2 regions of the Sulfitobacter sp. AS59 genome follow, and region 2 is predicted to be linked to the other one. Evidence: riboswitches for the same ligand, from Rfam matches in the RefSeq annotation. Region 2 holds a riboswitch; the other holds the start of a gene.
What was found. A riboswitch is a leader RNA that binds a small molecule or an ion and turns the genes downstream of it on or off. The one in region 2 is predicted to bind cobalamin.
Positions count from the first base shown of each region.

Region 1 (6,086 bases), on a different contig from region 2:
CGCTTTCGGGCAGCCAGTCGCGGGTGGTGTATGTGTCAAAGAAAGTGCCGCTGGCATAGGCGCTGTCGGCAAACCCGGCAAAGCTTTCGCCCTTCTCCTGCGCCAAAAGGTTCGACGCGCGGATGGCGTGATAGGCGACGGCGGCGAAATACACAGAGGTAAATTCGATCCCCTCGGCACTGCCATAATGGATGCGTTCGCGCGCCAGATAGCCGTGCAGGTTCATCTGACCCAAGCCGATTGCGTGGCTTTCGTCATTGCCGCGCCGAACCGAGGGCACGGAATTAATCGCAGACATCTCGGACACGGCCGTCAGCACGCGGATCGATGTTTCCACCGTCGCGCCAAGATCAGGGCCGTCCATCGTTTTGGCGATGTTCAGCGACCCCAAGTTGCACGAAATATCGGTGCCAAGGTGATCATAGCCCAGATCGTCGTGGAACGTGCTGGCCTCGTTCACTTGCAGGATTTCCGAACACAGGTTCGACATGGTAATGCGCCCGGCGATGGGGTTGGCGCGGTTCACCGTGTCTTCGAACATGATATAGGGATAGCCGCTTTCGAACTGGATTTCCGCCAAGGTCTGAAAGAACTCGCGCGCGTTGATCTTTTTCTTGCGGATGCGTTTGTTGTCGACCATCTCGGCGTATTTCTCGGTGACCGAAATATCCGAGAACGGTACGCCATACACCCGCTCCACGTCGTGGGGCGAGAACAGATACATGTCCTCGTTTTTCTTGGCCAACTCAAAGGTGATGTCGGGGATAACCACGCCAAGACTGAGCGTCTTGATGCGAATTTTCTCGTCCGCGTTTTCACGCTTGGTGTCCAAGAACTGAAAGATATCAGGGTGATGCGCATTCAGGTACACGGCACCGGCACCTTGCCGCGCGCCAAGCTGGTTGGCGTATGAGAATGAATCTTCGAGCAGTTTCATCACGGGGATGACGCCCGAGGACTGGTTTTCGATCCCCTTGATCGGGGCCCCATGTTCGCGCACGTTGGTTAGCATCAAGGCCACGCCGCCGCCGCGTTTGCTAAGCTGCAGGGCAGAGTTGATACCGCGCCCGATGCTTTCCATGTTGTCTTCAAGACGCAGCAGGAAACACGAAATCAGCTCGCCCCGGCTTTGCTTGCCCGCGTTCAAAAACGTCGGTGTGGCGGGTTGGAAACGGCCCGACAGAATTTCATGCATGAACGCCATCGCTTGGGTCTGATCGCCCTGCGCCAGCGTCAGCGCAGTCATCACAACGCGGTCCTCGTAACGTTCCAGGAACCGTTTCCCGTCACGGGTTTTCAGCGTGTAAGACGTGTAATATTTGAACGCGCCCAGAAAGGTTGGAAACCGGAACTTTTGCTTGAATGCCGTGTCCCAAATCTCGCGCAGGAATTCGGCTGGATAGGCCTCCAGCACCGCGGCCTCGTAATATCCTTCGTCGACCAGATACCCGAGCTTTTCCTCAAGCGAGTGGAAGAACACGGTGTTCTGGTTCACATGCTGCAAAAAGTATTCGCGCGCGGCCTTGCGGTCGGCGTCAAAACGGATGTGCCCCGCCTCGTCATATAGGTTCAACATCGCGTTCAGCGCGTGATAGTCCAGCCCAGCGGTCATACCGTCATCAAGCATTCAGTTCTCCAAAATTTGTCCAGCCCGTCGCGAATGCGGGCGATGTCTAGGTCCGTGCCTGCCAGCTCAAACCGGGTGAGCACGGGCACGTTGCATTTCTTGGCGATCACGTCGCCCGACAGCGCAAAGGTCGCGCCAAAGTTACGGTTTCCCGCACCGATCACACCGCGCAGCAGCGCGCGGCGTGTCGGTTCATTCAAAAAGCGGATCACCTGTTTGGGCACAGCGCCGCGCCCTGCGCCATCGGCGAATGTCGGACAGACCAGCACAAAGGGGCGGTCAGGGGCTGGCATCGGATCGGACGGGCGAATGGGGATGCGCATGGCATCAATCCCAAGCGCTGCAACCAGCCGCGCGGTATTGCCCGTTGCCGACGAATAATAGACCAGCCCGCCCATTGCCGCTCAGGCCAACTGACCGATCATATCGGGCCGGAAACCCGCCCAATGTGCGTCGCCCGCGACCACGACAGGCACCTGACGGTAGCCCATTTCGGTCACGCTTTGCATGGCTTCGGCATCTTGTGTCAGGTCGATCACACGGTATTCCAAACCGCGCATATCCAGCGCGCGGGTGGTGGCGGTGCATTGCACGCAAGCGGGTTTCGAATAAACTGTGATGGTCATGCCCATATCCCTATCTGTTTTGGTGCAAAGGGACGGGGGCGCGCGGGGCTTAGGCCAACATGGCCACAACCTTCAACACGTCCTCAAGCCCTCCGCTCGCGGTGGTTCGTATCGTGCCAAGGCAGGTCTCCTGGCTCACGGCTCGGATGTGGGGGCCTCCTTCCCGATGCGGGTGCATCAGTGGGTCATAGGCCAACACTTGCCGCTTACAGTTGCGGGGGCAGCGCCGGTTTCTCACCGGTTTCCCTCTTAGCCCGCGACTCGCGCCACAGGAACCAAAGCAACTACATATTGGGGTGCAATGCTGTTTGGTGTCAATATGCTGTTGTTGGGATCGGGTAAATTTTTCTGTGATCAGACCGTAGCGGCCGGGATTTACCCTTGAGCAATGCCAAGCCCCCGCCGATATGCATCACTCCTCGGGTGGGCGCAAGGCGATGATGCGCAGGCCCGGCGCGCCTTTGAAGTCTTCGTTCTTGCGGATAAAGCGGATGGTCCCGTTCGCCGTAATCCGGGCCAGCAATTTGCCGTCCGGCGTCTCGTTGCGCCAATCGGCGAGCGTAAATTCCTCGGACAGTTTTGTGATGCGGAAGGTCCATCCGGCGGCCATCAATTTCTCAAGCTCGGCGTGGGTTGCCTCAAGGCCTAGCGGGCGGCCCCCCAAGGTGCGGGGCAATTGGTGGCGGCTGCTGTCGGCGCGTTCGCGCATCACCTGAAACACGTTTTCACGCCCGAATTCCGGGGCAAGGTCGGTGGTCACCAGCGTGTTATAGGCGTCGTTGTCCGTGGCCGCGATCAAGGTGGCATAGCTGACCAGTTCGACCCGCTGCTCTGCGGCCTCTGACAGAATATCACCCGAGAATGTATCGATGCCCGCAGCGCGGGCTTTGCGCAGGCGGATAAAGTTTGGATCGGTCATCAGCACGGGTACTTCGGCCTTGCGCAGCACCTCGGCCAGCGCGGTTGTCCAATCGGCCCCGCCAATGATCACGACGCCCGGCACATCTGCACCGGCCAGCCCCAACAGCCGCGCGAATGGCGCGAGGGTAAAGCCGTTAACCACGACCGTCACCGCCACTAGGGCAAAGGCCAGCGGTGCGATCAAAGCGGCGTCTTCAAACCCAAGGCTGAGCAATCTTTCACCAAATAACCCCGCCACCGCGACCAGAACCACACCTCGTGGTCCGGTCAGCGCGACCAGCAGCTTTTCGCGAAACGGAATGCCAGACCCGATAAGCGAGATGAACACCGTCAGGGGGCGCGCGACCAGCACGACCACTGCTACAAACGCCGCCGCGCGCCAATCAAGATTGCCAAGCGCGTCCACATCCAGACCCGCAGCAAGCAGAATGAACACACCCGACACCAACAGCACGGTTGCATGTTCCTTGAAGCGGCGCAGCTCTTCGTAGCTGGGCAGTTTTGAGTTCGCGATCACGATCCCCATGATCGTCACCGCCAGCAGCCCGCTTTCATGCAGCACCGCGTCAGATGCCGCAAACACCCCCAGCAACAAGGCGAAAAGCACCGGCACTTTCATATATTCCGGGACCCAGCCGCGCTTGAACCCGCGCGACAGACCAACCCCAGCGGCCACGCCGGCTGCGGTTGCCACGGCAGCACCCAGCAGCAGTTCGATCATCGCCTCGGACGCCGTGGTGGCCGTGTTCAGCGCCAGCACGACCTCGAACGCGAGGACAGCGGCCAAGGCCCCGATGGGATCGTTAATGATGGCTTCCCATTGCAGCAGGGTTGCAGGGCGGCGCGACAGCCGCGCGGTGCGCAGCAGCGGCGCGATCACGGTGGGTCCGGTGACGATCATGATGCCACCAAACACGGCAGAGCTGGACCAGCTAAGCCCTGCCACATAATGCAGCGACAGCGCGGCCATCAGCCACCCCAACGGCGCGCCGATGTAGACCAGCCGTCGGACCCCGCCAACCGCGTCTTGCAGCGTGTGAAAGTTCAACGACAGTCCACCCTCAAACAGAATAATTGCGACGGCGATGGAGATCATCGGGGCCATCAGCGGCCCAATATCGCGGGCGGGATCAAAGATGCCAAACACCGGCCCGATCAGAATACCGGCGACCAACATCAACACGATTGCAGGCATCCGAAGACGCCACGCGATCCATTGCGATCCAACGCCAATGGCACCGACCAATGCGATTGCCGTTACGGGGTTCAGCGCGCCAAGCGTTTCTGTTGCCACAATGTGATCCATCTATTGTTGGTGTTTTGAAATAGCATGTGACGGGCGCGAGGCAATAAATATTCCGGTTGTCACAGGTCTAGGGGCAAACACAAAAACGCGGACACCGTTGGGTGCCCGCGCATCTCTAAAGTGGGGATGGTTCAATCAGCGGATCAGGCCGATTGCATGTTCAGAGCCATCCCGTCGTATTGCCCGCTGATTGCGGCATCGGCCAACACATCGGCAACATCGCGGCGCGACGCCTCGGCTGAGGTGTCCACGTCGTCGCCCAAGATCACGTTATCGCTGCGCGCATCATCAGTCAGGGCAACGGGGCGCAGAATGGCATAGGTTAAGCCGGATGCTTTCAGGTGTTCATCGGCAGCGTGCTTGGCCTTGAGGTAGTGTGCCAAATCGCCGGACGGGTTTTCCTGATCCGCCCCGACAGAGCTGAGCATGACAAAACGTTTTACGCCCGCCGCTGCGGCCAGATCAGTCAGACGCTGCGCGCCGTCGCGGTCAACCTTATCGGTCATTTCGGCATCCGTGTCGCCGCCTGAACCCGCGGCAAACACCACGATATCCATGCCTTGGCACACATCATCCGACAAATCGGTCAGGTCGCCGTGGCGCAAATGCGTGCCCTCGGGCAGATCACTGGTGTCAGAGCTTTCGCGCACCAATGCGGTTGCCTCATGCCCTTGATCAATAAGGTTTTTCACCACATGCGACCCGGTTTTGCCAGTGGCACCTGCGACTAGAATATTCATGCTCATCTTTTGTACTCCTTCAACGTGTTACTGTGTTTGATTTTGGTGTGCGGCCTGTTTGATCAGGGCAGAAAGATCGCTTTGACGTTCACGAATTCCTTCATGCCAAAGCCGCCATGTTCGCGCCCATAGCCAGAATCCTTGACCCCGCCGAACGGCATATTCGGATCAGCCGCGCCAAATGAATTGATGCGCACCATGCCGGTGTCAAAATGATTGCGGGCCAGTTTCAACGCGCGCTCTTCGTCGCGCGAGAAGATGCCCCCGCCAAGACCGTAGCGGCTGTCGTTCGCGATGCGCATGGCGTCGGCATCATCCTTGGCGCGGATGACGGCGGCCACGGGGCCAAAAATCTCATCGTCATAGGCGGGCATGCCGGGTGTGACATCTGCCAACACCGTTGCGGGGTAATAGGCCCCTTTGCGATCAGGCGCTTCGCCGCCGCACAGGGCCTTGGCCCCTTTGGCGACGCTTTTTTCGACCTGATCTTTGACGGTGTCAAATTGATCCTGGCTGGACAGCGGGCCAAGCTGGCTGGCCTTGTCCGTTGGGTCGCCCATGGTGATCTCGCCCATTTGCTTGGCAAACGCCTCGACAAAAGCGTCATAGACCTTGTCCGTCACGATGAACCGCTTTGCTGAAACGCAGGTTTCGCCGTTGTTATAAAGCCGTCCCATGACAGAATACTTGACCGCCACGTCAATATCCGCGTCCTCAAGCACCAGATAGGCGTCGTTGGACCCCAGTTCGAGGACTGTCTTTTTCAGCGCTTTGGCGGCAACCGAACCGATGTGGCGGCCGGCACCATCGCTGCCCGTCATGGTCACGCCGCGCACTTTGGGGTGTTCGATCAGTTTGTCGCTGGT
Region 1 is NZ_JBBMQK010000001.1:533,691-539,776, reverse strand. Features, by position in the region: gene nrdE (class 1b ribonucleoside-diphosphate reductase subunit alpha) at 1-1,627, opposite strand, end outside; gene nrdI (class Ib ribonucleoside-diphosphate reductase assembly flavoprotein NrdI) at 1,609-2,025, opposite strand; gene nrdH (glutaredoxin-like protein NrdH) at 2,032-2,253, opposite strand; cobalamin riboswitch at 2,356-2,548, opposite strand; gene WNY39_RS02700 (sodium:proton antiporter) at 2,666-4,480, opposite strand; gene WNY39_RS02695 (SDR family oxidoreductase) at 4,624-5,220, opposite strand; gene WNY39_RS02690 (NAD-dependent succinate-semialdehyde dehydrogenase) at 5,283-6,086, opposite strand, start outside.
Region 1: linked by a shared signal. The riboswitch ahead of nrdH (glutaredoxin-like protein NrdH) and the one ahead of WNY39_RS09805 (DUF1636 domain-containing protein) in region 2 are both predicted to bind cobalamin.

Region 2 (6,086 bases):
TGGCGCGCTCAAGGTGGTAGGTTACCTCTTTCGATGACTTCTCGGCGATGGCGGCGATCTGCGTATTGCTGCTGTCCATGAGCGCGTGCAGTTGCGACAGATGCCACGCGTCAAACAGGAACTGGCGCATCATGGTCTGGCCGAAATCCCCGTTGGGCTGTTCGACCAGCAACAGATTGCGAAAATCCCAAACATCGCGGTGAAAGGCCAGCTTGTCGGCGTCACGACCTGCGTCCTCAACCTCTCCGGCTAGGTTCAGCCACAGGGTCGTTTGCCCGATCAGATCAAGCGCGGTATTGGCCAGCGCGATGTCTTCCTCAAGCACCGGCGCATGGCCGCACCATTCCGACACGCGGTGGCCCAGCACCAAGGTGTTGTCGCCCATGCGGCACAGGTATTCGAAAAGGGGGTCGCTCACATTGCACCCACTTCATCGGGGATGTCGAAAAACGTCGGGTGGCGGTACACTTTGGCGTTGGCAGGCTCGTAAAGCGACCCTTTTTCCTCGGGTGAGGAGGCAGCGATATCAGAAGCTTGAACGACCCAAATGCTGACCCCTTCGTTGCGGCGGGTATAGACATCGCGGGCGTTCTTGATCGCCATTTCGGCGTCAGGTGCGTGCAGCGATCCGACGTGGCGGTGGCTTAGCCCGTGTTGACCGCGAATGAAAATTTCGAACAGGGGCCATTCTTGTGTGGGGTTGGTCATGTGATTTACTCCGCTGCCAGTTTCGCTGCGCGCTTTTTCGCGGCGTGGGCCATCAACCCGTCGCGCACCCATGCGCCGTCATCCCACGCCTTGTTGCGCGCGGCCAAGCGTTCCTTGTTGCACGGGCCGTTGCCGCGCAGCACGTCAAAGAATTCATCCCAATCGGGCTGGGTGAAATCGTAATGGCCGCGTTCCTTGTTCCATTTCAGATCGGGGTCGGGGACGGTCAGGCCCAGATATTCGGCCTGCGGGACGCATTCATCGACGAATTTCTGACGCAGTTCGTCATTGGAGTTCATCTTGATCTTCCACGCCATGGATTGCGCCGAATGGACCGAGTTTTCGTCAGACGGACCGAACATCATCAGCGCGGGCCCCCAGAAACGGTTCAACGCGTCCTGCGCCATCTTTTTCTGCGCTTGGGTGCCATTCGCCATCTTCATCATGATGTCGTAGCCTTGGCGCTGGTGGAAAGATTCCTCTTTGCAGATGCGGACCATCGCGCGGGCATAGGGGCCGTAGGATGTACGCTGCAACGGCACCTGATTCATGATCGCGGCACCGTCAACCAACCAGCCCACAGCGCCCATATCGGCCCATGTTAGGGTCGGATAATTGAAGATGGAGGAGTATTTCATCTTGCCCGACAGCAAGTCGCGGGTCAGTTGGTCGCGGGTGACGCCAAGGGTCTCGGCGGCACAATAAAGATACAAACCGTGGCCTGCTTCATCCTGTACCTTCGCCAGTAGGATCGCCTTGCGTTCCAGCGTGGGCGCGCGGGTGATCCAGTTGCCCTCGGGCAGTTGGCCGACGATTTCAGAGTGGGCATGTTGGCCGATCTGCCGGATCAGGTTCTTGCGATACCCGTCCGGCATCCAGTCTTTCGGTTCAATCTTGCCGCCTGCGTTAATCCGTTCCTGAAAGGCGCGTTCTTGCGGATCCATTTCGTCGAGGGATTTGACGCCTTCGCCGGTGGATTTGATCATCTGTGCATACATCGTTCAGATCCTTTCAGGTGGGATTAACAGTTAGCTTGCGCGTTCCAGAATGATGGCGACCCCTTGGCCCACACCAACGCACATGGTGCACAGGGCATAGCGGCCGCCTGTGCGTTTCAGTTGCAGCGCGGCAGTCATGACCAACCGTGCGCCGGACATGCCCAGCGGGTGGCCAATGGCAATCGCGCCGCCATTTGCGTTCACATGCGGTGCGTCGTCCGCAACACCGAGGGCGCGCAGGGTGGCGATGCCTTGGCTGGCGAATGCCTCGTTCAGTTCGATCACGTCCATCTGGTCGATGGTCAGACCGGCGCGGGCCAGAACCTTTTGGCTGGCGGGCACCGGGCCAATACCCATGACGCGCGGTTCAACACCGGCGGCTGAAATACCCACGACGCGGGCAATCGGGGTCAGGCCGTGCTGGTTGGCAGCGGCCTCGGACGCCATCAGCATCGCGGCGGCACCGTCGTTTACACCCGACGCATTGCCCGCTGTGACTGCCAGATCAGGGCCGTTGATCGGGCGCAGTTTGGTCAGCGCTTCCATCGTTGTGCCGGGCCGGGGGTGTTCATCGCGGTCAAAGACAATCGGATCGCCCTTGCGCTGTGGGATTGTCACGGGCGCGATCTCGTCTGCGAAAATGCCAGCCTTGTCTGCGGCATCCCAACGATCCTGGCTGCGCTTGGCAAATGCATCCTGATCGGCGCGGCTGACGTCATAGTCGGTCGCCACGTTATCGCCGGTTTCAGGCATCGATTCGACGCCATATTGCGCCTTCATCTTAGGGTTCACGAACCGCCAGCCGATGGTGGTGTCATAGACGGCATTGTTGCGTGAAAACGCAGTTTCGGCCTTGGGCATGACAAACGGCGCGCGGGTCATGCTTTCAACGCCGCCAGCAATCGCCAGATCCATATCGCCTGCCTTGATCGCGCGGGCGGCGGCACCGACGGCATCCATGCCCGAGGCGCACAAACGGTTGATTGTGGCACCCGGTACATCCACCGGCAGACCAGCAAGCAATGCGGCCATACGCGCCACGTTACGGTTATCTTCGCCCGCTTGGTTGGCACAGCCAAAGATCACATCGTCCACCTTTGACCAATCCAGGTCAGGGTGGCGCGCCATCAGCGCAGCGATTGGCACAGCGGCCAGATCATCGGCCCGAACCGATGACAAAGCCCCGCCAAAACGGCCAATGGGTGTGCGCTGTGCGTCACAAATGAAAGCGTCCATGAAAGTCTCCCTTGATTAATGAGCCTAGGGATAGTCGCGATTCGCTGCAACTTAAATGTTACTTAAATGAAGAATAATTTGACAATGTGTAACATGATTAAGACGTCGCTAAACAGCAGTAAACACGCGGTGCCGAAGGGGCGAGACCACGCGTTCAGGGCCGCCGTAAGCGACGTAACTATATGAAAGAAAGCAAGATAGACGCAGCGGCGTAGTACTGCGGCTTACATCTCAACGCCGTTTTGCGCTTTGATACCGTCGCGGAACGGATGCTTGACCAAGGTCATCTCGGTGACCAGATCGGCCGCTTCGATCAGCTCGGGCTTGGCATTTCGGCCGGTCAGGCAAACATGGGTCATCGCGGGTTTCTGGTGCAGCAGGAAATCCACCACCTCATCGATATCCAGATAATCATAGCGCAGGGCGATGTTGATCTCGTCCAGCAGAACGAACTGAATTTCGGTGTCCAGGATCTGTTCCTTGGCCATTTTCCATCCGTTTTGCGCGGCGGCGATGTCACGTTCGCGGTCTTGGGTTTCCCAAGTGAACCCTTCGCCGGACACGAAGAACCGGCATTCATCGGCAAAGCGTTCGGTCAGGAACTTGCGCTCTCCGGTGACCCAATTGCCCTTGATGAACTGCACCACTGCGCAGGGCATGCCATGGGCAATGCAGCGCATGATCATACCAAAGCCCGAGGATGATTTCCCCTTGCCTGCACCGGTGTGCACGATGATCAGACCCTTTTCGTCGGTCTTGGTCTGCATCATCTTATCGCGCGCAGCCTTAATCTTGCGCATCTTTTCGGTATGGCGGGCGTTGATGTCCTCGGTCATTGGGGTTCCTCGTTCTTGACAAGTCTCGTGGATTAGGACCATCTGCCCTTATGCTGGTTCCTGTGTAAACAGGTGAAAAGGGAATGTGTATCCGGTTTTATATCGGTAAATACAGCCGCCCCCGCGACCGTGAACGGATTGAGGAGGATCAACGCCACTGGCCAAAGGCTGGGAAGGCAGATCCACCGTGGGCCAACGCCCGACAACCGTGAGCCGGGAGACCTGCCAGCAAGAGATGCCAAGACCGGACGGGGTGTTCCGGTGTCGGGGTTTGTTCCGTGTGTCGGTTCGCCTCGTCATCAGACCCGCGTTCCATTTACCAGATGGGACCGAGGACCATGAAAGATACAGAACAAAACGCCACCGGCGGCGGGCAACCAACACAGCTTTTGGTTTGCGTGAAATGTCGTCGTGGCCAAGAAACGCCAGAAGATGACCGGCGGCCGGGCCAAGCGCTCTATGACCGGATCGTCGCACTTGATCTGCCCGATGGGGTGCAGGTGGCCCCGGTTGAATGTCTGCAAAACTGCGACCACGGGTGCACCGTTGCACTGCGCGGGGATAGTGACAAATGGACCTATGTTTTCGCCAATGTAGACGAGGGCGACCACCCCGAGATGATCCTGGACGGGGCCGCGCGCTATCATGCGACCCGCGATGGTTTGATCCCTTGGCGCGAACGCCCTGAACACTTCAAACGCAATTGCGTTGCCCGCATTCCCCCTCTTTCTCAACCGCTGGAGTCCTGAGATGACTGATTTCGCAAAATTGCCTGTAACCGTGATCACCGGCTTTCTGGGGTCTGGTAAAACAACGCTGATCCGCAACCTGATGCAAAACCCCGGCGGCAAACGTTTGGCGATTATCGTCAACGAATTTGGCGATGTGGGTGTTGATGGTGATATCCTGAAAAGCTGCGCCATCCCCGATTGCCCCGAGGAAAACATTCTGGAACTGGCGAATGGCTGCATTTGCTGCACGGTTGCCGATGATTTCATTCCCACGATCGAGGCATTGATGGCGCTGAACCCGCGCCCCGACCACATCTTGATCGAAACCTCTGGTCTGGCGCTGCCCAAGCCGCTTTTGAAAGCGTTTGATTGGCCTGATATCCGGTCGAAGATCACTGTGGATGGCGTTATTGCGCTGGCCGATGCCGAAGCCGTCGCAGCAGGACGGTTCGCGCCCAATGTCGCAGCGGTTGATGCGCAGCGTCTGGCGGACGAAAGCATTGATCATGAAACGCCATTGTCCGAAGTGTTCGAAGATCAGATTTCCTGCGCCGATATCATTTTGCTGACCAAGCCTGATCTGGCCGGTCCCGAGGGCGTTGCCAAAGCCAAAGCATTGATCAATGCAGAAACGCCGCGCCCTCTGCCCATTATCGAAGTGGCCGAAGGTGTGGTTGATCCGCGGATTATTCTGGGGCTTGAGGCTGCGGCAGAGGACGACATGGACGCCCGGCCCAGCCATCACGATGGCCATGATGATCACGAACATGACGATTTTGAATCAATTGTCGTTGATATTCCTGAACAGACTGACCCTGCCGCCTTGGTCGCCGCCATCGAAGGGTTGGCACGCGATCACAACATACTGCGGATCAAAGGCTATGCCGCTGTGACAGGCAAGCCCATGCGCCTGTTGGTGCAGGCGGTCGGTGCGCGTGTGCGGCATCAATATGACCGGCCTTGGGGCGCTGATGAGGCCCGCCAGGGGCGTCTGGTTGTGATCGCAGAGCATGATGATATCGCCCCCGATGTGATCCGCGCCGCCTTGGGTGCTGTGCAAAGCCAGGCTGCCGAGTAACCTGATATGCATGTCATATTTCGGGAAAGCCATGGGTTGGAGGAGACCGACACACCAACAGATCTGGGGCAGGACGCCGCAGATCTGGTGGTGCTTTCGCTATCTGATTCCGATCTGGGGGCCTTTGCCGAAGCATGGCATCGGGGCGGCGGGGCCGAGGGGCGTCTGCCGTCTTTGCGGTTGGCGAATATCGCCGCGTTAAAGCATCCGCTGTCTGTCGATACCTATGTGGAAAACACGTTGTCTGGCGCGCGCGGCATCTTGATCCGGCTAATTGGCGGCGTGCCCTATTGGCCCTACGGGCTGCAACAAATCCGCGCGCTGGCCCAATCGCGCGGGATTGCTTTTGCGGTTTTGCCTGCCGATGGCCGCCCCGATAGCCGTCTTGATGATATGTCGACATTGCCCGTCTCGACCCTGCGCAGGTTATCGCATCTGTGCACGACGGGCGGGGTGGTGGCCGCGCAGGCCGCGCTGGCACAGCTGGCGCTGGCGGCGG
Region 2 is NZ_JBBMQK010000003.1:484,250-490,335, forward strand. Features, by position in the region: gene paaC (1,2-phenylacetyl-CoA epoxidase subunit PaaC) at 1-385, opposite strand, end outside; gene paaB (1,2-phenylacetyl-CoA epoxidase subunit PaaB) at 415-708, opposite strand; gene paaA (1,2-phenylacetyl-CoA epoxidase subunit PaaA) at 714-1,706, opposite strand; gene pcaF (3-oxoadipyl-CoA thiolase) at 1,737-2,942, opposite strand; gene cobO (cob(I)yrinic acid a,c-diamide adenosyltransferase) at 3,167-3,778, opposite strand; cobalamin riboswitch at 3,816-4,023, shown strand; gene WNY39_RS09805 (DUF1636 domain-containing protein) at 4,117-4,527, shown strand; gene cobW (cobalamin biosynthesis protein CobW) at 4,529-5,587, shown strand; gene cobN (cobaltochelatase subunit CobN) at 5,594-6,086, shown strand, end outside.